DNA from 4 places in the Pseudoalteromonas shioyasakiensis genome. Region 2 is predicted to be linked to each of the others. Evidence: predicted binding sites of a transcription regulator. Region 2 holds the regulator's gene; each other region holds the start of a gene.
What was found. The regulator ArgR, encoded in region 2, controls arginine synthesis, uptake and breakdown. The targets are predictions, from matches to a motif close to ANTGAATANNTATTCANT.
Positions count from the first base shown of each region.

Region 1: a site for ArgR is predicted at 1,710-1,727, ahead of argC (N-acetyl-gamma-glutamyl-phosphate reductase). Genes of this name have one in related genera too.
Region 3: a site for ArgR is predicted at 2,260-2,277, ahead of argA (amino-acid N-acetyltransferase). Genes of this name have one in related genera too.
Region 4: a site for ArgR is predicted at 3,771-3,788, ahead of KQP93_RS04720 (OadG family protein). Genes of this name have one in related genera too.

Region 1 covers NZ_CP077770.1:692,362-698,014, forward strand. The annotation lists gene panP (pyridoxal-dependent aspartate 1-decarboxylase PanP) at 1-210, shown strand, start outside; gene argE (acetylornithine deacetylase) at 486-1,652, opposite strand; gene argC (N-acetyl-gamma-glutamyl-phosphate reductase) at 1,874-2,884, shown strand; gene argB (acetylglutamate kinase) at 2,884-3,642, shown strand; gene KQP93_RS03320 (ornithine carbamoyltransferase) at 3,650-4,570, shown strand; gene KQP93_RS03325 (argininosuccinate synthase) at 4,580-5,653, shown strand, end outside.
Region 2 covers NZ_CP077770.1:3,104,144-3,109,796, reverse strand. The annotation lists gene KQP93_RS14440 (ABC transporter ATP-binding protein) at 1-945, shown strand, start outside; gene KQP93_RS14435 (Dyp-type peroxidase) at 997-1,896, shown strand; gene argR (transcriptional regulator ArgR) at 1,893-2,360, opposite strand; gene mdh (malate dehydrogenase) at 2,586-3,521, shown strand; gene ispB (octaprenyl diphosphate synthase) at 3,611-4,582, opposite strand; gene rplU (50S ribosomal protein L21) at 4,993-5,304, shown strand; gene rpmA (50S ribosomal protein L27) at 5,321-5,578, shown strand.
Region 3 covers NZ_CP077770.1:1,775,195-1,780,847, reverse strand. The annotation lists gene KQP93_RS08230 (DUF3083 family protein) at 1-779, shown strand, start outside; gene argA (amino-acid N-acetyltransferase) at 857-2,197, opposite strand; gene sucD (succinate--CoA ligase subunit alpha) at 2,390-3,262, opposite strand; gene sucC (ADP-forming succinate--CoA ligase subunit beta) at 3,262-4,428, opposite strand; gene odhB (2-oxoglutarate dehydrogenase complex dihydrolipoyllysine-residue succinyltransferase) at 4,606-5,653, opposite strand, start outside.
Region 4 covers NZ_CP077770.1:997,078-1,002,730, forward strand. The annotation lists gene KQP93_RS04690 (aspartate kinase) at 1-731, shown strand, start outside; gene csrA (carbon storage regulator CsrA) at 825-1,016, shown strand; gene KQP93_RS04700 (YcxB family protein) at 1,044-1,511, opposite strand; gene KQP93_RS04705 (hypothetical protein) at 1,636-2,559, shown strand; gene KQP93_RS04710 (hypothetical protein) at 2,878-3,069, opposite strand; gene KQP93_RS04715 (DUF1328 domain-containing protein) at 3,120-3,293, opposite strand; gene KQP93_RS04720 (OadG family protein) at 3,828-4,076, shown strand; gene oadA (sodium-extruding oxaloacetate decarboxylase subunit alpha) at 4,092-5,653, shown strand, end outside.

The DNA of each region.
Region 1 (5,653 bases), 1.4 Mb from region 2:
AAGCGTCAGCGTGAAGCGGGTCGTTCTTTTGTATCGCGTACACGTTTAACTCCTGCAAAATATGACCATCAACCCACCGTGGTATTTCGCGTTGTATTAGCCAACCCGTTAACCTCTAAAGCAATTCTAAAAGATATTTTAGCGGAGCAAAAAGAGCTGGCGAAAAATGATCCGGTATTTAAAAAGTACTTGAGTAAGTACATGGATTAGAAAAGGGAGCTTGATGCTCCCTTTTTATTATACCCAAGCCACCTCAAGATGCAGAATTCAGCGTTTCACAGGTGCTTAATATCAAGGCGTTACTTTGCAAGAATGGTAGTCCCTTTTAAGAAGTAACAACGATGAGAGTAAGTGCCTGTGAAGCGCCCGAAGGGTTGGTTTAAAAGCGATTTATACTGCGTTATTGATTTTAACAATAGAACCACTATTACTTGCAATCAATGCCTTGTCTAAATCGCTTTTAATTCCAACTGAAACTCGCATCTTTAGGTGGTTTGGGTATATTCACTAAAGCAGCTAGCTTTAATCATGTCACTGATAATCGCTTGCGAAGGTTTTATTTTTTCCATCGCCAAAAACTCATCTGGCTGGTGGGCTTGGTTAATTGAGCCAGGTCCCATGACGATGGTTTCGCAGCCAAGCTGTTGAATGAAAGGGGCTTCTGTACAATAGTTTACAGCGACAGCAGGTTGACCCGAGACTTTTTCAGCCAACTTCACAAGTGCTGTATCAGTGCTACCACTAAATGCTGGGATAGGTTCATGCATGTCGATAACACTCACTGCATTTGGGTATTGGACATTAATTTCTTCTGCTGCAGTTAGCAAAATCGCTTGCAGTTCTTGCACACTTAAACCAGGTAAAGGCCGCATATCAATGTGCATTTCACAACAACCACAAATGCGGTTGGCATTGTCGCCACCATGAATATGACCAAGGTTCAAAGTAGGGTACGGAATTTCAAAGTGCTCAACTGAATATTTATTCTTTAATTCTTCTTTGATGATTAACAATTTTGTAATCATTTTATGCATGACTTCGATGGCGTTTAAACCACGTTCAGGATCAGAGCTATGGCCTGAGCGACCAATTACCCGAATCGCAGTACTCATATGGCCTTTATGAGTAAATACCGGTGTCATATCAGTTGGCTCACCAATAATACAGCGCGCTGGTTTTAAGTCTGGGTGGCGGCAAATTTGTTGTGCTCCCGCCATTGTGGTTTCTTCATCGGCTGTGGCTAGAATTAATAGTGGCTCTGTTTGCTTCGTAGCATCAAGCTCACTAATTGCTTGCAATACAAAGGCAAAAAAGCCCTTCATATCAATACTACCTAAACCATAAAGTTTATTGTCATGCTCACTAAGTTTGAACGGATCGTAGTTCCAGCGGCTATCATCAAATGGCACCGTATCAGTATGACCTGCAAGCATTAAACCGCCATCTCCTTCACCGCGTTTCGCTAATAAGTTGTAACGGCCTTTACCGTTTTCAAGCTCTGTGATTTCACATGTAAAACCAAGGCTTTCGCACCAGTCTGCGAGCAAGGTAATAACTCCTTTATTGCTCATGCACAAAGAATCTTCAATCGCACTAATTGAAGGGGCAGCAATTAGCTGCTGATACATAGATATAAAAGAGGGTAGTGACATAAAAAAATCCAAAAATAATTATTCAATCTAATTGCATAACAATATAAAAGTATTTATGATGAATATCAATTCACTTTTTAAGCATAAATATTAGTAAAGCTGTACGATGAACACGAAACGACGATAACCTGATTTCATTACTTTAGACAGTGTTTTTATTCGCAATTGAGCGAGTAATTTTAGGCGTATCGATAAATAGATTTAATAGGTAAAAGTAAGCAATGAATGTAGTGATTATTGGCGCAAGTGGTTATAGCGGCGCAGAGCTAGCAAGTTTAGTTGTTAAGCATCCAAAACTGACCCTTAAAGCATGTTATGTGTCTGAAGGGAGTTTAGATAAAGGTCAATTATTAAGCGATTTATACCCTGAGCACCTTGGATTGTTAGAGTATCCACTACAACCTCTAACTGCTGGAGCGTATAAAGATATCGAAAGCAATGCTGACTATGTATGCCTGTGTACAGATCACAAGGTCAGTGTTGATCTTGCTCCCCAATTTTTAGCCATGGGTAAAAAAGTATTCGACCTATCTGGTGGTTTCCGTTTAGCTGGGAATGAGGATTACCTAACTTATTACGGTTTCGCACATGAACATCCTGAGCTTTTAGAGCAAGCAGCATATGGTTTAGCTGAATGGAATAGCGATGCGATTAGTAAAGCAAACCTTGTTGCTGTAGCGGGTTGTTACCCAACAGCGGCACTTAATTCTTTAAAACCACTTAAAGAAGCAGGGCTATTAACTGATCAAGCCATTATTGTTAATGCGGTGTCAGGTGTTACAGGCGCTGGTAGAAAAGCCAGTGTTAATACCCACTTTTGCGAAGTGTCACTTGCTCCTTATGGCTTGTTTAACCACAGACACACACCTGAGATTGAGCAGCACCTTGGTCACCCTGTGCTATTCACGCCACATTTGGGTAACTTCCCCCGTGGAATTTTAGAAACTATTTATGTGCAATTAAAACCAGGCGTAACTGCAGAGCAAGTGAATGAGGCTTATCAAGTATTAGCAAACGAGCCGTTAATTCGTTTACTTGGCAATAAAATTCCAAGCATTAAAGGCGTGGCTAAGCAACCATTTGTTGATATTGCATGGCAACAAAAAGGTGAACAACTCATCGTTATGTCAGCGATTGATAACCTCCTAAAAGGTGCGGCAGGGCAAGCATTACAGTGCATTAATTTAGCCATGGGTGAACCTCACCATACTGGCTTAGTAGGAGCGCTGTAATGAAAACTTGGATCATTAAAGTCGGTGGTGCTGTGTTAAATAGCGCAGATGCCGCAAAAGCGCTTTTTGATGTTTTAGCTTCTGAGCAAGATAACTTTGTCATTGTTCATGGTGGTGGTGCCTTGGTGGATGCTTGGCTTAAAGACGCCGGCTTTGTAACTGCAAAACATCAAGGTTTACGTATCAGCCCAAATGAGCAAATGCCTTATATTGTTGGTGCTCTTGCAGGTTGTGCCAATAAACAATTGATGAGCCAAGCAATCAGCGCTGGCCACAAACCTGTGGGTTTAAGCCTTTATGAAGCGGGTGTACTGGTATCTGAAAAACTTAAAGTGCTGGCGCAAGTAGGTCAGTGTTCAGGTAGTTGTGACAGTGTGCTACCTAGTATGCTTGAACAAGGTCGTTTACCCCTAGTGAGCTCTATTGGCTTTGGGGAAGATGGCCAATGGTACAATGTCAATGCAGATGAAGCGGCAGCGGCTATTGCTAAAGAGCTTGATGCAGAACTTATTTTTATGACTGACGTAGAAGCTGTGCTTGATGCCAATAAGCAGCCTCTACATCAACTTAATACGCAGCAAATCGAAACACTTATCCTTGAAGGAGTTATTCAGGGCGGGATGGAGGTCAAAGTAAAGACCAGCCTTCTTGCTGCCCAACATTTACGACGTGGTGTGTATATCTCAAGCTGGCTTAAGCCAGAGAACTTAGTCGCTTTATTAAAAGGCGAGCATGTAGGAACGAAAATTACACCATAGGTATTTCATGTTAAAGAATTTCTTAAATGGTCTTGAATTAGACCAAAAAGGCGCACTTAAATTACTAAACTTAGCGCAAAAAATTAAAGCAAACCCAGTTGACTTCAGCCAAGCATTAGCGGGCAAATCAGTGGTCACATTGTTTGAAAAGCCAAGTTTACGTACTCGTTTATCATTTGATATTGGTATTAATAAACTAGGTGGTCACGCAGTTTATTTAGATTCACAAAATGGTGCTATGGGCGCTCGTGAATCAGTTAAAGACTTTGCTCTTAATATCTCAACTTGGGCAGATGGCATTGTTGCTCGCGTGAATGCACACAAAACACTGACCACGCTTGCTGAATATTCATCGGTGCCTGTTGTTAATAGCTTATGTGACTTATATCACCCGTGCCAAGCGCTTGCTGACTTTTTAACGCTACAAGAAGTGCATGGCGATGTTAGCAAACTAAAGCTTGCTTACTTAGGTGAAGGTAACAACGTCACACACTCTCTAATGTTATTAGCCGCTACTTTAGGTACTGATTTTGTTGCAGTTTGTCCTAAAGGTAGCTCGCCAGATTCGCAAATTCTTAAGCAAGCAGAGCAAATTGCAGCAATGAATGGTGCCTCTGTCATGGTGAGTGACAGAATTGAGGCGGCAGTTGGTGCAAATGCAGTCTATGCTGATACCTGGGTTTCAATGGGTGATAAAACACCGCTTGAGCAGGTTAAAGCTAAATATATGCCATATCAGCTTAACCAAGCCCTACTAGAGAAAACCGGTGCGCAAACGGTACTGCATTGTCAGCCAGCGCATCGTGAGTTTGAAATTACCTCTGAGGTAATGGATGGCCCAGCATCAAAAATTATTCAACAAGCAGAGAATCGTATGCACGCGCAAAACGCTCTACTTGTCACATTATTAAATCCAAATTTTGTTTAAGGAACACCAATGAGTTCAATTAAAAAAGTCGTATTAGCCTATTCTGGTGGTCTTGATACATCGGCAATCGTGCCATGGTTAAAAGAAAACTACGGCTGTGAAGTAATCGCGTTTGTTGCTGATGTTGGCCAAGGCGCAGAAGAGCTTGAAGGCGTTGAAGAAAAAGCCATTGCTTCAGGTGCCTCAGAGTGTCATATCGTTGACTTAAAAGACGAGATGGTCAGTGACTATATTTACCCAACTTTAAAAACGGGTTCTATTTACGAAGGCACTTATTTACTAGGTACGTCTATGGCGCGTCCTATCATTGCTAAAGCGCAGGTTGAAATTGCTCGTAAAGTAGGTGCCGATGCACTTTCGCATGGTTGTACTGGTAAAGGTAACGACCAAGTACGTTTTGAGTCATGTTTCGCAGCCCTTGCACCTGATCTAAAAGTGATTGCACCTTGGCGTGAGTGGGACTTATCAAGCCGTGAATCATTACTTGATTACTTAGCTGAGCGTAATATTCCGTGTTCTGCGTCAGCAACAAAAATTTATAGCCGTGATGCTAACGCTTGGCACATTTCTCACGAAGGTGGTGAGCTTGAAGATCCATGGTGCCAACCAAGTGATCAAGTATGGACTTGGACTAACTCTCCTGAGCAAGCGCCAAATGAAGCAGAATATGTAACATTGAATGTTGTTGAAGGTGAAGTGGTTGCTGTTAACGGTGAATCACTTAAACCATATGACTGCTTAGTTAAATTAAACGACATTGCTGCGCCGCATGGTGTGGGTCGTGTTGATATCGTAGAAAACCGTTTAGTGGGTATGAAGTCGCGTGGCTGTTATGAAACTCCTGGGGGCACTGTGATCATGGCTGCTCTTCAAGCAATTGACGAGCTAGTGCTAGACAAATCAAGCCGTAAGTGGAAAGAAGTACTTGGTGGCGAGTTCTCTCACTTAGTCTATGACGGTCGTTGGTTTACACCATTAAAAGACTCGATTCTTGCAGGTGCTGAATCACTGTCTAAGTTAGCAACGGGTGAAGTGGTGCTTAAGCTTTATAAAGGCCAAGTCACTGCGGTACAGAAAAAATCA
Region 2 (5,653 bases):
TTGCTTGGCGCTAGTGGCTGTGGCAAAACCACAACCTTAAAGGCAATTGCCGGGATTTTACAGCCTGAGCAAGGCTATATGAGTATAGATTCAAAAGTAGTCAACGATAGTGGGCTGTTTGTTGCACCGGAAAAACGTAATATTGGCATGATGTTCCAAGACTATGCGCTGTTTCCTCATTTAACGGTAAGCGACAACATAGCGTTTGGCCTAAGCAATATGAGCAAAGGGCAAAAGCGAGAGCGTGTAGATGAAATGCTCAGCCTTGTTAAACTCGATGGTTGTGCACAGCGATATCCGCATCAGCTTTCTGGTGGTCAGCAGCAACGAGTGGCAATAGCCCGTGCACTTGCTTACAAACCAAGTTTATTATTACTTGATGAGCCATTTTCGAATATTGATACACAAGTGCGTTTTGAGCTGATTGCTGATATACGCCGCATTATTAAAGCTCAGCAGGTTTCTGCGGTATTTGTTACCCACTCTAAGGAAGAAGCTTTCGCATTTGCTGACACGCTTGCGGTTATGCATGGCGGAAAAATCGCCCAACAAGGCTCTCCTGAGCAGTTATTTAGCCAACCTAACTCAAAGGTGGTTGCAGAGTTTCTTGGTACGGGCATATACTTAACGGCAAAAGTATTAACGCCAACTGAATACGAAACGGCGTTTGGTGTGGTTCACTCATTGACACCGAACAATGCAGATTGTCAGCAAGGTCAAGTGTATATAAGGCCGCACCATATTCAGTTGTGTGAAGCTGCGCACAGTGACGCAAACAGTTTAACCATCTTGCACAGGCGCTTTATCGGTACGCGTTATGTATATCGAATCAATATTGCAGGGCAAGAGTGTGAAGTTGCTGCAGAGCAAGACCGCGTGTTAGCTGTTGAGCAGCCTGTAAAAATAAAAATAATGCCGCACACAGTCAATTTTTTTCATGATTAGTAATCTTGGATCCTTGGCTTTGTGCAAATAACGAGAAGCTAAGGATTCACTATGGCGCAAGCGCAATCTGGGATTTGTGCTGAAGCAAACTTACATGGTTTGCACCTGTTTTTTAATGTTTACGATGGCCATGATGAGTCATTACGTAAAAAACTAAAACGCGTTAGCATCATTCAAGATGAGTTTGCTGATCAGTTCTCAGAAGCCATGCTATCGTGCGTGGTTGCCCTTGGTGCTCAATATTGGCCGCATATTCTGCCCGAGTTTATCCCTAGCCAATTGCAAAGCTTTCCGAATGTGACTCATAGTGAGCATGTGATTAGTGCTCAGCCATTTGACTTGTTTGTGCAAATTCGCTCAGACCGTGAAGATGTAAACCACCTATTTGCTCTGCAAATTCTAAAATTATTAACACCGGATGTTGAGCTGGTGGAGCAGGTCCGTAATTTTCGGTTTTTAGATGGACGTGATTTTAACGGCTTTATTTATGCAGGCGATACACCTCATGGCCGTCAAAAACGCAGCACAGCACTTATCAACAAACCGGGTCACTTTGAAGACCAAGGCAGTTATATTCATGTTCAGCGCTTTGTGCATGATTTGAGTGTCTGGCAGCATTTATCGTTGTCTGAGCAAGAGCAAATCATGGGGCGCACGCGTCTAGATAACACCTTGATTGTGCCTGCTGTAGAAACCAGTCATGCGGTTCGCAGTGAATTAAAAGATGAGCATGGACAGCCGCTATTACTTAACCAAAGTATGCCATTTGGTGATGTGCATAAGCAGGGGATTTTAATGGTTTCGTGTGCTGCGCAAGGGGATGGGTTTGAACAGGTATTAAAAAGTCGCTTGGGGCAGGGCGATTGCTATGATCATTGGCTCGATTTTACTCAAGCCGATATGGGATCTGCCTTTTTCGCCCCGTCAGTAAACTTCTTAAAGCAACTTTAAACGGTATCGAATAAAGTGCGCACGCGATCAAGCGTCACATCGATTTCAGAAATCTTCGCAGGGGCGATAAAAATAGTGTCGTCGCCTGCAATGGTGCCGAGTACACCATCCGCCTTACCGAGTGAATCAAGTAAACGAGCAATTAATTGTGCTGCACCTGGACTGGTGCGAATAATAATCATCATTTCGTTATGCATAATATCAATAACAAGCTGACGCAGTGGGCTTTTCGCTGTTGGCACACCCATTTCAGCCGGTAAACAATAGACCATTTCTTGTTTTGCATTACGAGTACGTACTGCACCGAACTTGCTTAACATGCGAGAGACTTTACTTTGACTAATATTATCAAAGCCTTGCTCTTTTAATGCTTCGACAATCTCACCTTGTGAGCCGAAGTTTTCTTCTTTTAATAGCGCTTTAAACGCTTTGATCAGTGCTTCTTGTTTGTCTTGTGGTTGCATGTTGCCGTTTCTTTATTCATAAAATGTAGGGTAATTCTACACAACTCTGCATATTTATGCAGTATTAGTTTACAAAGTCGTCCAAAATGCTGTGTCTTTACAGCCAAGTTTACAACTATGGTCGAAATTATACGCGAAATAAGCAGGATAAATTTGTTTTTAGTCGCTAATTTCATTATCTTTAGGGCCACAAATATTTCCTACCTCAAATTACGGAGAATTCCAATGAAAGTTGCTGTTTTAGGCGCAGCTGGCGGTATCGGCCAAGCATTGTCTTTATTATTAAAAACAAGTTTACCTGCAGGTTCTGAATTATCGTTATACGATGTTGCCCCTGTTGTTCCTGGTGTAGCGGTTGATCTTTCTCACATCCCAACAGACGTTAAAGTTGAAGGCTTTGGTGCTGACAGCCTAGACGCAGCATTAGCTGGTTGTGATATCGTTCTTATCCCAGCGGGTATGCCACGTAAGCCAGGCATGGACCGTGCGGACCTTTTCAACGTAAACGCAGGTATCATCAAAACATTAGCTGAAGGCATCGTTAGAAACTGTCCTAAAGCGTTAGTAGGTATCATCACTAACCCAGTAAACGGCACAGTGCCAATCGTTGCTGAAGTATTCAAAAAAGCGGGTACTTACGATGCTAACCGTGTATTCGGTATCACAACGCTTGACGTGATCCGTTCAGAAGCATTTGTTGCTGAACTTAAAGGTTTAAGCGCAACTGACGTTAAAGTTCCAGTGATCGGTGGTCACTCAGGTACTACAATTCTTCCGCTTCTTTCTCAAGTTGAAGGTGTTACTTTCACTGACGAAGAAGTTGCAGCATTAACTCCACGTATCCAAAACGCAGGTACTGAAGTTGTTAACGCTAAAGCGGGTGGTGGTTCAGCGACTCTTTCAATGGGTGCTGCAGCAGCACGCTTCTGTATGTCTTTAGTTAAAGGTTTACAAGGTGAAGAAGTTGTTGATTACGCATATGTTGCAGTTGAAAACGGTGACGCAGCATACTTCGCACACCCAGTTCGTCTAGGTAAAAACGGCGTTGAAGAAATCCTTTCTTACGGTGAGTTAAGTGCATTCGAAGAGCAAGCTAAAAACGACATGCTAGCTACACTTAACAAAGACATCCAAGAAGGTGTTGATTTCATCAACGGTTAATTCCGACAGATGATAGGCGATTTTTAAAATCGCCGAAAACAAAAAAGCCTGCAAATGCAGGCTTTTTTAATGGCTCGAATAAATAGCGTTTAGTGATCGCGGGCAACGGCGATGCGTGCCAAACTCTCTAAGGCTTGTTTGTACGGTGTGTCTGGTAAGAACGCAATACAAGCAATTGCTTTGTCAGCTTCTTGCTCAGCTTTTTGCATTGCAAACTCAAGGGCCTTAGTGTCAGCTAATGCCGCTAGAATGCTCTCTAAGTGGTCCATACCATTACCAAGCTCAATTGCTTCGCGTACTAGCTTAACTTGCTCTGGTATGCCTTTTTGCATTGCGTAGATAAGCGGTAGGGTAGGTTTACCTTCAGCTAAATCATCGCCAATGTTTTTACCAAGTTGCTCGGCATCAGCGTTGTAATCAAGAACATCATCGACTAATTGGAATGCAGTGCCAAGATGCATACCGTATAAGTTTAATGCTTCAAGGGTTTGTTCGTCTTGCTCGGTAATGATTGCAGCAAGGCCGGTTGCAGCTTCGAACAATTTTGCCGTTTTGCTGTAAATAACCTGCATATAGCTTTGTTCTGTCGTGTCAGGGTCATTACAGTTCATTAGCTGTAACACTTCACCTTCAGCGATGACATTGGTTGCATCAGCTAAAATTTGCATGATTGGCATTTTACCTAGGCCAACCATAAGCTGAAATGAACGTGTATAGATAAAGTCACCGACCAAAACGCTCGCTGCATTACCAAACTCTGCGTTTGCTGTAGGCGTACCACGGCGCAAATGTGACTCGTCGACAACGTCGTCATGCAATAAAGTTGCGGTATGAATAAATTCGATGATAGTGGCAAGCGTAATATGGTCTTTGCCCTCATAACCAAGAGCTTTTGCCGCTAAAATAGCCAACATAGGACGAACGCGTTTACCACCGCTGTTTACTATGTATAAACCGAGTTGGTTAACCAATGCGACATCTGAGCGCATTTGGGCATGTATAAGTTGATTGACGTCATCCATTTCATTTTCGATTAACGTCTGGATAGCTTTTATATCCATTGATCTCCGAGCCAATATTTATGGGTATACGGGGCTGATTGTACAACAAAAAAAGCACTTGCTCGATATTTTGTGATGATTCAGTAAAAAAACACTGTAAAGTTTTTTATTTAAGAGCAATTTTGGCAAGATAAATTTATAACCTTGATTAATAAGTGATCAGCTTTTTGAATTTTAAAGGTGCGTATTATTAGCGTAATTTAATTGTCATGAGATCGTAAAAACCGCTTGGCATGTGGTGTTTTTAGGATAGAATAGGGGAAAATATTGAATTGCTCTCAATGCAGCTATTTTTTATTCATTTTATCGAAAAAGAGGCTTGCTAGTTTTTGCACATTAGCGTAAACTTCGCGCCCTATTGAAGAATATTTTAGTTGCGTCGATTTGAGGGCGCACAGACGGAGTTAATTATGTACGCGGTTTTCCAAAGTGGTGGTAAACAGCACCGTGTGACTGAAGGTCAAACAATTCGTCTTGAGAAATTAGACGTTGAAACTGGTGCAGCAGTTGAATTTGATTCAGTACTTTTAGTTGCTGATGGTGAGAAAATCGAGATCGGTGTACCGTTCGTAAACGGTGGTAAAGTAACAGCTGAGGTTGTTTCACACGGTCGCGGTGAGAAAGTTAAGATTGTTAAATTTAGACGTCGTAAGCATTCTCGTAAGCAAATGGGCCATCGTCAATGGTTCACTGAAGTTAAAATCACTGGCATTAGCGCTTAATTAGAGGTACTGAGAAATGGCACATAAAAAAGCAGCTGGTAGTACTCGTAACGGTCGCGATTCAGAAAGCAAACGCCTAGGTGTTAAGCGTTTTGGTGGCGAATCAGTTCTAGCGGGTAGCATCATTGTTCGTCAACGTGGTACTCGTTTCCACGCTGGCGCAAACGTAGGTATCGGTAAAGACCACACTATCTTCGCAAAAGCAGATGGTAAAGTTCAATTCGAACAGAAAGGTCCTTTAAACCGTAAATACGTAAATATCGTAGCTGAGTAATCATCTCGATATTTGAAAAACCCCGCCTTTGCGGGGTTTTTTGTTTTAAGGCACATAATAGTGCGTATAAATATA
Region 3 (5,653 bases), 1.3 Mb from region 2:
CACATAATGTATTTGCCGATGGTGAGCAAAAATGCAAAAAAATTCGTTTATTATTCTTAGCGACCGGTGAAGATATTCGCGCTCATGCGGCGAGTTTTCATCATAATGTGCAAAGAGTGATCAACTCACTACAAGAAAAGCTACTAAGCGGCCAACCACCTCTTAAAATTCGTGACCACCAACACCTAACTTATGATTTATTTGCTAAAGCAAAAGGTCACAAAGAAAGTTATGGCTATAAATTACGTAGCTTATATCCTCGTTACCAGTCTCGCCAATGTCATTTACCAAATGAACACAGTGAAATGACGTATGCAGGGTTTTCGATTCCTGTTACCCGCGCCATTAAAACGCAATTTCAGCATATGTTGAACGAAGAGAATTATACGCAGTTTTATCAATACATCTTTGATGCGTTCAAACGTGCATGTGATAAACGCGGCTTAACACTCGGTGCTTTTATCGCTAACGGTACCCGCCCTATTGTTCGTAATAGTAATATTGATAACGCACAAAGTAACACTGAACTGCAAAAGTTAACCTTTGATTGCAGCTCTGAACAAGTGCAATTACAACAGTACTGGGATGCAAATCAACTTGTAGATTCTTTACATTTTGTGATTGCGGCAGCCGATAAAGACAAGCATGACATTGGTTATGGTAAGTTCATGAATCAAGTGCAAAGTGCGATAAATGAAGTTACTGACGAGCTGGCCTTTAATCCAACTCGCCAAGATTTACGCGTGCGTTTTTATCAGCACATTAACTATCAATATTAAGAGTATAACCAAGCCCCCTCAAGATGCAGAAACTCGCACCTTGGGGTGGTTTGGGTATATTAGAGGTGACGAATGCGTCACCTCTTATTACTGAGCTTAGTTAAATCTAGACGCAATACTTTTGAGCGGCGCTCATGGTTATAAAGCGCTTTTTTCTTCGCAGGTAGCTCATCAACTGTCACTATTTCAAAACTTTGCTCTAAAAACCAGTGAATGCTGCGTGTGGTGAGAGCAAATAAATGTGAATAACCTGCACGTTTAGCCTTATTAATAATAAACCTTAGTAGATAACTGCCGCGATCAGCATCTCGGTACTGAGGATGAACAGCCAAACTTGCAAATTCACCTACCTGTTCATCTGCAAACGGATACAAAGCCGCACAGGCTATAATAAGACCATCACGCTCAATAACCGTAAATTGTTCAATTTCGATTTCTAGCTGTTCACGTGAACGGCGCACCAAATAGCCTTGCTGTTCAAGCGGTCTAATAAGGTTAATGATTCCGGTAATATCAGCAATACTTGCACTTCGTAATTGCTCAGAGCTTTGCGGAGCGATTTGTGTACCAATACCATCTAACGAGAACAACTCTTGTAATAAGGCGCCGTCTTCTTTGTAACTAACAAGATGACAACGATGTACGCCACCTCGACACGCATCAATTGCAGCTTGTAAGAATACGGTTGCGCTTACACATGAATCTGGTTGCTTGCGATAGTTTACTAGTAGCTGCTCAGCTTCATTTGGCATTAACTCTGCAATCGCCTCACCATTTTCATCCAAAATACCGGCTTCTTTACAGAACCCAAGCATTTTATCAGCGCGTAGTTTAAGAGCTACTTGCGTAGCAATTTCTTCAGCAGTTAAGTTAAAGCTTTCACCTGTAACAGAAGCCGCTATTGGCCCAAGCAGAACAATTCCGTTGTTATCTAACTGGTGGCGAATACCGGCAACATCGATACGTCTCACTCTACCTGAATGATGATAGTCAACACCTTCATCGACACCTAAAGGCTGAGCAATAACAAAGTTGCCACTCACCACATTTAAAAATGAGCCAGACATAGGTGTGCTACTTAAAGACGTAGATAAACGCGCGGTTATATCAAACTGCATTGCACCCGCAACTTTCTTAATTACATCAAATGTTGCATTATCAGTTACCCGTATTTCATTATGAAACTGACTAGTTATGCCAACTTGTTCAAGTGCTGCGTTAAACTGTGGGCGAGCACCAAACACTAAAACAATCTTAATACCAAGACTAGTTAATAGCGCGACATCGTTGATGATGCTGCGACAACCAGACTGATCGATCGCCTCTCCGCCAAGCATAACAACGAATGTTTTACCGCGGTGAGCATTAACGTATGGGGTTGACTGGCGAAATCCATCTACCAATTCTGTGGTACGCACGTAATATTTACCTTATTAAAGTCGAGTGTTTTAATAAAAACAGATATACAAGCCACAAGTGTAGAGAATTTATATTCACAAATAAAGCATTATTATTCTTAATTTATGATTGGAATTTTTTGTAGGGAACAAAAAATGTTAGATACAAAAAAGGCCCGCATAAGCGAGCCTTTTTTAAGAGATTAGAGCTGATTACCAGCCTGTTTTCTCTTTAAGTGCATTACCGATGTCAGCTAGTGAACGTACAGTTTTTACGCCAGCAGCTTCTAATGCAGCAAATTTCTCATCAGCAGTACCTTTACCACCTGCGATGATTGCACCAGCGTGACCCATACGCTTACCTGGAGGTGCAGTAACACCCGCAATGTAAGAAACAACAGGTTTAGTCACGTTGTGCTTGATGTATTCTGCAGCTTCTTCTTCTGCAGTACCACCGATTTCACCGATCATAACGATAGCTTCAGTTTGCTCGTCTTTTTCGAACATTTCTAAAACGTCGATGAAGTTAGTGCCAGGGATTGGGTCACCACCGATACCAACACATGTTGATTGGCCGAAACCAGCGTCAGTAGTTTGCTTAACCGCTTCGTAAGTTAAAGTACCAGAACGCGATACGATACCTACTTTACCAGGCTTGTGGATGTGACCAGGCATGATACCGATCTTAGTTTCACCCGGAGTGATAACACCTGGGCAGTTAGGACCGATCATACGAACACCAGTTTCATCAAGCTTAACTTTAACGTCAACCATGTCTAGTGTTGGGATACCTTCAGTGATACAAACGATTAGCTCAATGCCAGCATTGATAGCTTCTAAGATTGCATCTTTACAGAAAGGTGCTGGTACGTAGATAACTGATGCAGTTGCGCCAGTTGCTTCAACAGCGTCACGAACAGTGTTGAATACTGGAAGACCAAGGTGCGTTTGACCGCCTTTACCTGGGCTTACACCACCAACCATTTGTGTACCGTACTCAAGCGCTTGCTCAGAGTGGAAAGTACCTTGGCCACCTGTGAAACCTTGACAGATAACTTTTGTATCTTTATTGATTAATACAGACATTATTTGCCCTCCGCAGCAGCAACAACTTTTTCAGCTGCGTCTGTTAGTGATTCAGCAGCGATGATGTTAAGGTCAGAACTAGCTAGTACTTCACGACCAAGTTCAGCGTTAGTACCTTCTAGACGTACTACTACAGGAACGTTTACACCCACTTCTTTAACTGCGCCGATGATACCTTCTGCGATCATGTCACAACGAACGATACCACCAAAGATGTTAACTAAAACAGCTTTAACGTTGTCGTCAGATAAGATGATCTTGAATGCTTCAGATACACGCTCTTTAGTTGCACCGCCACCAACATCTAGGAAGTTAGCTGGCTTGCCACCGTGTAGGTTTACGATGTCCATAGTACCCATCGCTAGGCCTGCACCGTTAACCATACAACCAACGTTACCGTCTAGTGCAACGTAGTTAAGCTCGAAGCTTGCTGCGTGAGCTTCACGCGCATCTTCTTGTGAAGGATCGTGCATTTCACGGATTTTAGGTTGACGGTAAAGCGCGTTACCATCTACACCGATTTTACCGTCTAGACAGTGAAGGTTACCTTCGTCTGTGATTACTAGCGGGTTGATTTCTAATAGTGCGAAATCGAAATCGTTGAACATGTTAGCAAGACCCATGAAGATCTTAACGAACTGTTTCATTTGAGTAGGGTTTAAACCTAGTTTGAAACCTAACTCGCGAGCTTGGTAAGCTTGAGGACCAACTAGTGGGTCGATCTCAGCTTTGTGAATTAGTTCTGGAGTTTCTTCTGCAACTTGCTCGATTTCAACACCACCTTCAGTAGATGCCATGAAAACAACTTTACGAGAAGCACGATCTACTACAGCGCCAAGGTATAATTCGTTAGCGATGTCAGTGCAGCTTTCAACAAGAATTTTTGATACTGGCTGACCATTTTCGTCTGTTTGGTAAGTAACTAAGTTTTTACCTAACCAGTTCGCAGCGAACTCTTTAACTTCGTCAGTTGTTTTAACTAGCTTAACACCGCCAGCTTTACCACGGCCACCTGCGTGAACCTGTGTTTTAACAACCCACATATCACCGCCGATTTTCTCAGCAGCTGCTGCAGCTTCTTCAGGTGTATCGCAAGCGAAACCTTGAGAAACTGGTAAACCATATTCGGCAAAAAGTTGTTTTGCCTGATACTCATGCAAATTCATGATGCTTTATCCAATTTTTTATACTAAAAGAGCTGAATATTTATGCAAAATAAACAGCTATCCCAAATTGCGCACTTAGTATAAATCCCAAGGCTCCACATGAAAACCCCAGTTAGACCAAAGGCGCAAAAAAAAAGCTGTGAACGAGGTTCACAGCTTAGTTTTCATACAACCAGATTAAACATCTAGTAGTAAACGAGTCGGATCTTCAAGTAACTCTTTAATTGTTACTAAGAAACCTACTGATTCTTTACCATCGATTTGGCGGTGATCATAAGATAACGCTAAGTACATCATAGGTAAGATTTCAACTTTACCATTTACAGCCATAGGACGCTCTTGGATTTTGTGCATACCTAAGATTGAAGACTGTGGTAAGTTGATGATTGGTGTAGATAGTAATGAACCGAATACACCACCGTTAGTGATAGTGAAGTTACCACCTGTCATATCATCAAGTGATAATTTACCGTCACGACCTTTAAGCGCTAGCTCACGGATACCTTTTTCGATTTCAGCAACTGATAGCTTGTCACAGTCTTTAAGAACTGGAGTAACAAGACCACGAGGTGTAGAAACCGCGATGCTGATGTCGAAGTAGTTGTGATAAACAATATCATCACCGTCGATAGACGCATTTACTTCAGGGAAACGCTTAAGTGCTTCAGTAACTGCTTTCACGTAGAAAGACATGAAGCCTAAACGGATACCGTGACGCTTTTCGAATACTTCTTGGTACTGCTTACGAAGGTCCATGATTGGCTTCATGTTAACTTCGTTGAAAGTCGTTAACATTGCAGTTGAGTTTTTCGCTTCAAGAAGACGATTAGCGATTGTTTTACGTAAACGAGTCATAGGAACACGTTTTTGTGTACGGTCACCCATAGGTGCTGCTGGCGCTGCTGCTTCTGCTTTAGGAGCTGCTGCCGGTGCTTTTAAGAATGTATCAACATCTTCTTTGGTTACACGGCCATTTTTGCCAGTACCTTTGATTTTTGATGCATCAAGGCCTTTCTCAGCGATTAAACGACGAACTGACGGCGTTAATACGTCAGAGCTGTCATTTGATTCGCTTGCTGGTGCTGCTTCAGCTTTAGGAGCTGCGGCTGCCGGTGCTGCACCCGCTTTAACTGTACCAATTACTTGCTCACCAAGTACTGTTTCGCCTTCAGCGTGAATGTGCTCACCCATGATACCGTCTTCTTGAGCAACAACTTCAAGAACA
Region 4 (5,653 bases), 1.7 Mb from region 2:
CTATCAATGCCGACGAATGTCAAATTTACACCGATGTTGATGGGGTATATACCACCGACCCGCGCATTGAACCAAATGCGCGACGTATGAGCCATGTCACTTTCGAAGAAATGCTCGAAATGGCCAGTCTTGGGGCTAAGGTACTGCATATTCGTAGTGTCGAAGCGGCAGGAAAATACAATATACCGCTCAGAGTGTTATCGAGTTTTAACCCGGATCAAGGGACCTTGATCAGTTTTGAGGAGCCGGATGTGCAAGCAAACATTGTGTCGGGTATCGCCTTTAATCGTGACGAAAGTCTGATTTACGTTAATGGCGTGCACCAAGGAACGGAAAACCTTGCAAAAATTTTGAAACTTTTTGCAGAATTCGGCATCGAAATAGATATGATTAATCAAGTTAATCATAACTTTGAAAAAATAGACTATGCTTTTACTGTGCACACGAATGATTTTGAGCAAGCGCTTGAAATTTTGACCAGTAACCAAGATGGTATCAGCGCAGAATCTATTAAAGGGATAAGCAATGTTGCCAAGGTGTCTGCAGTAGGTGTAGGGATGAAATCTCACTCTGGTGTGGCAAGTTTATTTTTTAATGCCCTTGCCGATGAAAACATCAAAGTGATGCTTGTATCGACATCAGAAATAAAGATATCAGTTTTAATTGACGAAAAGTATTTAGAACTGGCTGTACGTGCGCTGCACAAAGTTTTTTTAACTGAAAATGAATAAGATCTAGAGTTTTTACTTACTTTTAAGTCTATATTTCATTAGAATGTTTTTGACGCGGAATCTTTTAATTTTTTGGAACATGGGAGCAAGAGAATGCTAATACTAACTCGTAGAGTAGGTGAAACCCTTATGATCGGTGACGAAGTAACAGTTACTGTTCTTGGTGTTAAAGGAAATCAAGTTCGCATTGGTGTAAATGCACCTAAAGATGTATCAGTACATCGTGAAGAAATCTACATGCGAATCCAGGCAGAGAAATCTAACCCAAATCCGGGCAACGTTTAATCAGCGACAGATATTTTTAAGAGCCACTCACTGAGTGGCTCTTTTATTTAATTCTGCCGTCATTTCATCATTTAGCGCTTGTTTAGAAATATATTGCATACCTCGCTGTGCCTTTAAAATATAACCTCGCTCAGTTTCAATAATCTCACTAATTTGTTGCCAGCTTAATTGGTAGCTTTTATGCGGGTTTTCGGCCTTAACGCCTTCATCATCAAATACGACAGTCACTTCGCTACCCGATGCACGACTCATCATTTGTCTTGTGACCCACCATGGGCGTTTGTAATAAAACGATAAGCACTCAACCACGGCAAGCATAATCATAAAGCTGCCTAAATAATGATTATCTAATTGATAAAAAGCTAATAAGCCTAAGGTTATTAACAATACCAACAGCGGGTATTTAGGCTTAGCTTGTGATGAATAAGGTAAAGACTCATCAAAGCATTCGTAATAATACGGTTTATCTAATTTGTAAGTTGTACTTAATGTCATTCGTGGGCTCACTTAATTTGCTGGCGGCAGTTTAACATTGATAAAAAAAATCTGCCGCAGTTGGTTTTCATTTAGTTGTCATTGTGAGAGCTTAAGGTATGTGTATTTTAAAGGTGTAAGCTGTATGTTTGTTAGTTCAATGTCTTTAGCACTTGCAATGACCACAAATACTTTTTTAGTTATGGGCGATATGCCATACACCCCGATTGATGAAATTAATCTCGCCAAAGAAGGAAAAATCACCAAGGCAATCGCAGCAACACCGCATGGTTTTTTAATGCATCTTGGTGATATGAAATCGGGAGCGCTTGCTTGCACGAATAAGCTTTTGCAAAGTAATAAAGTGTTATTGACGTCGTTGTCCTCGCAGCCTTTTATTTACACCCCCGGTGATAATGAATGGACCGATTGCGACCGAGAAAAGCTATCGGTGCGTTTTGATGAGCTTGAACGGCTAAGCTTTGTTAAAGGATTAATGTTCGACGATGCTTATACAAAAAAAGCACAGCAACTTCAGGGTTATGCAACTCAAGCTGAAATGCTAGAAAATGCCCGCTGGCAGTTTGATGGCATTGAGTTTCGTACTTTGCATATACCGGGCACTTTTAATGGTCGCTCACAAATTTTAAAAAGTGATAAAAACGCGGCACTAGATGCCGCCGACCAGCGTGATAAGTACAACTTAATTTGGTTAAAACAAGCGCTTGTCCACCAGGATGCTAAGGCCTATGTGTTTGGCTTTCAGGCTGATATTTACCACCCGACCAGTAAACCCGCTTGCAGTGAGTCACAGCGTTCTAATTGTGATGCATTTAAAATCTACCGAGATGCCATCAGCGACTTTGCAAAGCACACCAATAAGCCAGTGCTCGTGATGCATGGCGATACCGGCCCATATTGTCAGCAGCAGTTAGCAAGTAACTTAACGCGCTTAAATGTCCCTGGCGACTTTGCTGTAAGCGATGTAGCAAAAGTAAGTTTTATCGACGGCCAGTGGCATATAGCAAGTGTAACGACAAACAAGCCTCTCACTACGGTTTGTAAATGAAAACGTACTCTTAGCCATCAGCTCGTAGGTTAGGTAGAACGGAGTGAAACCCAACAAGTTAGCGAGTTTCTAAGGGAAAGAGTAAAGTTGCGAGTTTATAGGAAAATGAGCCATCAGCTTTCAGCCGTCAGCTATCAGATTAAAAAAAAGAGCCGGTAGGTTGGTTAGAGCGGAGCGAAACCCAACAAGTTAGCGAGTTTCTAGGGGAAAGAGTAAAGTTAGCAAGCTTCTTGGCACGAGTTGCAGGCAGCATAGAGTTGCTAACTCACATACACAAAAAAGCGGCACTTGGCCGCTTTTCTAAAGTAAGGTGTGTTATTAGCAGTTAGTTTCTTCTGCATTAACACCTTCTTTTACTTCTTCACATGCATCTTCAACTGCATTTTGTGTATCAGTAATTGCTTCATCAATACGCTCACCTGCGTCTTCAGCAGAGTTGTCTTCACAACCCATGATGAATAAACCTGAAAATAGGGCGATAGTAGCGGCTTTTAAAGTTGAATTTTTCATAATGAAATTCCTTGTAAATAAAAATAAAGTAAGTGGTTATCTGCTTTTAACTACTTAGGGACACTGCCTCTAAGTGCTCCTGATACCAGCGAAATAACTAGTAATACTAAAAATATAAAAAAGATAATCTTAGCGATGCCTGCAGCGGCTCCTGCGATACCGCCAAAACCTAACACTGCTGCGATTAACGCGATAACTAAAAAAGTAATTGTCCAGCGTAACATAGTGGTCTCCTTGGCTATTTAAATTTTCTTAAGTTCGATATAACTAAAGCGAGTTCTGTGCCAGAAGTTTTATTTTATATATTTCAATGGGTTGTGGTTTTTTGCTGTTCTTTAGAGGGTTCATCATTTGGTAACTTTTACGAGTAAGCATGTAACTTATTCATAGTGATATTTTTTCATATTGAGCTGAATGAGGAAAAAGAGAAATGCCTCGCTTATTGGTAAGACCAATTTAACTTTGTTTTGAGGGGGTGGCTCTAACACCTTGTTGTGCGTGGTTTTTAAGGATTTTACTACGGTTGGTTAATAGTTAAACATATAACGTCTGGCTATATTGACTATTTATATCATCTATAACGGGGCTTTAAATGCGCTAATAGTAGGGTGTTAATTATATGTGCGGCATGTTATTTTAAATTTAATTGGTTTTACCAATTTACAATGGTGCTATACAAATGAATTTTGTTTGTTATTATTGGTGCATAATTATTTAACAAAAATAACTTTTTATTTTAAGTAAGCGAGGGGAGTCGTATGGATATAGGTGGATTACTCACCACTGCGGCCAGTTTGATGGTGACAGGCATGGTAGGCGTGTTTGTTTTTCTGACTATTTTGATTTCAGCAGTCACTTTAATGTCAAAGATAGTGGGTCGGTTTGATGATCCTGCAACTGCAGAACCTACGCGTACAGCAAAAATTCAACCTCAACAGGGTGTGCCACAGGCACATATTGCAGCAATCAGCGCTGCAATTGCTCAATTTCGAAATAAACAAAAATAACGGGGCAGCTTAAACATGGCTAAATTAAAACTAACCGAATTAGTATTGCGTGACGCACACCAGTCTCTTTTGGCAACGCGTATGCGCTTAGACGACATGCTACCCATGGCAGAAAAACTCGATAATGCGGGTTATTGGTCAATTGAATCATGGGGTGGTGCGACGTTTGACTCGTGTATCCGTTATTTAGGTGAAGATCCTTGGCAACGTATTCGCGAGTTAAAAGCGGCAATGCCAAACACTAAGCAACAAATGCTACTGCGCGGACAAAATCTTCTAGGTTACCGTCATTATGCTGATGATGTAGTCGAAAAGTTTGTTGAACGTGCCCACAAAAACGGTGTTGATGTATTCCGTATTTTTGATGCGATGAACGATGTGCGTAACCTTGAAACTGCGATTAAAGCAGCAGTTAAAGTCGGTGCTCATGCTCAAGGTACTATTTCTTATACAGTAAGCCCTGTACATACGCTTGATATGTGGCTTGAGCTTGCAAAGCAACTAGAAGATCTTGGCTGTCATTCAATTTGTATTAAAGATATGGCGGGTTTATTAAAGCCATATGATTGCGAACAGTTGATCAAAGGCTTAAAAGAAACTGTATCTATTCCTATTGCGATGCAATGCCACGCGACGACAGGTTTAAGTACTGCAACTTACCAAAAAGCAATCGATGCGGGTATCGATATGCTTGATACGGCTATTTCTTCAATGAGTATGACCTATGGTCATAGCGCCACAGAAACCATTGTTTCAATTGTAGAAGGCACTGAGCGTGACACCGGTCTTGATTTAAACCAATTAGAAGAAATTGCAGCTTACTTCCGTGATGTACGCAAGAAATACGCTGCTTTTGAAGGCAGCCTTAAAGGTGTTGATGGGCGTATCTTATTAGCCCAAGTACCGGGCGGCATGTTAACGAACATGGAAAACCAGCTCAAAGAACAAGGCGCAGCTGATAAGCTTGATCAGGTATTACTTGAGATCCCGCGTGTTCGTGAAGACTTAGGTTACATTCCTCTAGTTACACCAACGTCGCAGATTGTTGGTACTCAAGCGGTACTCAATGTACTGACTGGCGAGCGTTATAAAACCATCACTAAAGAAACTGCGGGTGTGCTTAAAGGCGAGTATGGTGCAACACCAGCGCCAATGAATAAAGAACTACAAGAGCGTGTATTAGATGGCGCTGAAGCAATTACGTGCCGTCCTGCTGATAAGCTTGAGCCTGAACTTGAGAAGCTTGAAGCAGAGTTATTAAGTGAAGCTAAAGAGCAAGGTTTAGAGCTTGCTGATGAGGTGATTGATGATGTGCTTACTTATGCATTATTCCCTCAAATTGGCCTTAAGTTTATTAAAAACCGTAACAACCCTGATGCGTTTGAAGCCATTCCAACGGGTGAAGTTGCTAAGTCAGAAAGCAAACCTGCCTCTACAAGCCCTGCAAAAGCAGAGCAATATAGCGTGAAAGTTGATGGTAAAGTTTACGATGTGGTCGTAGCCCAAGGTGGTGAACTTAAAGAGGTAACCCTCAAAGACAGTGAGTTAATTCCTCAGTCAGCTTCAGCGTCAGCGGG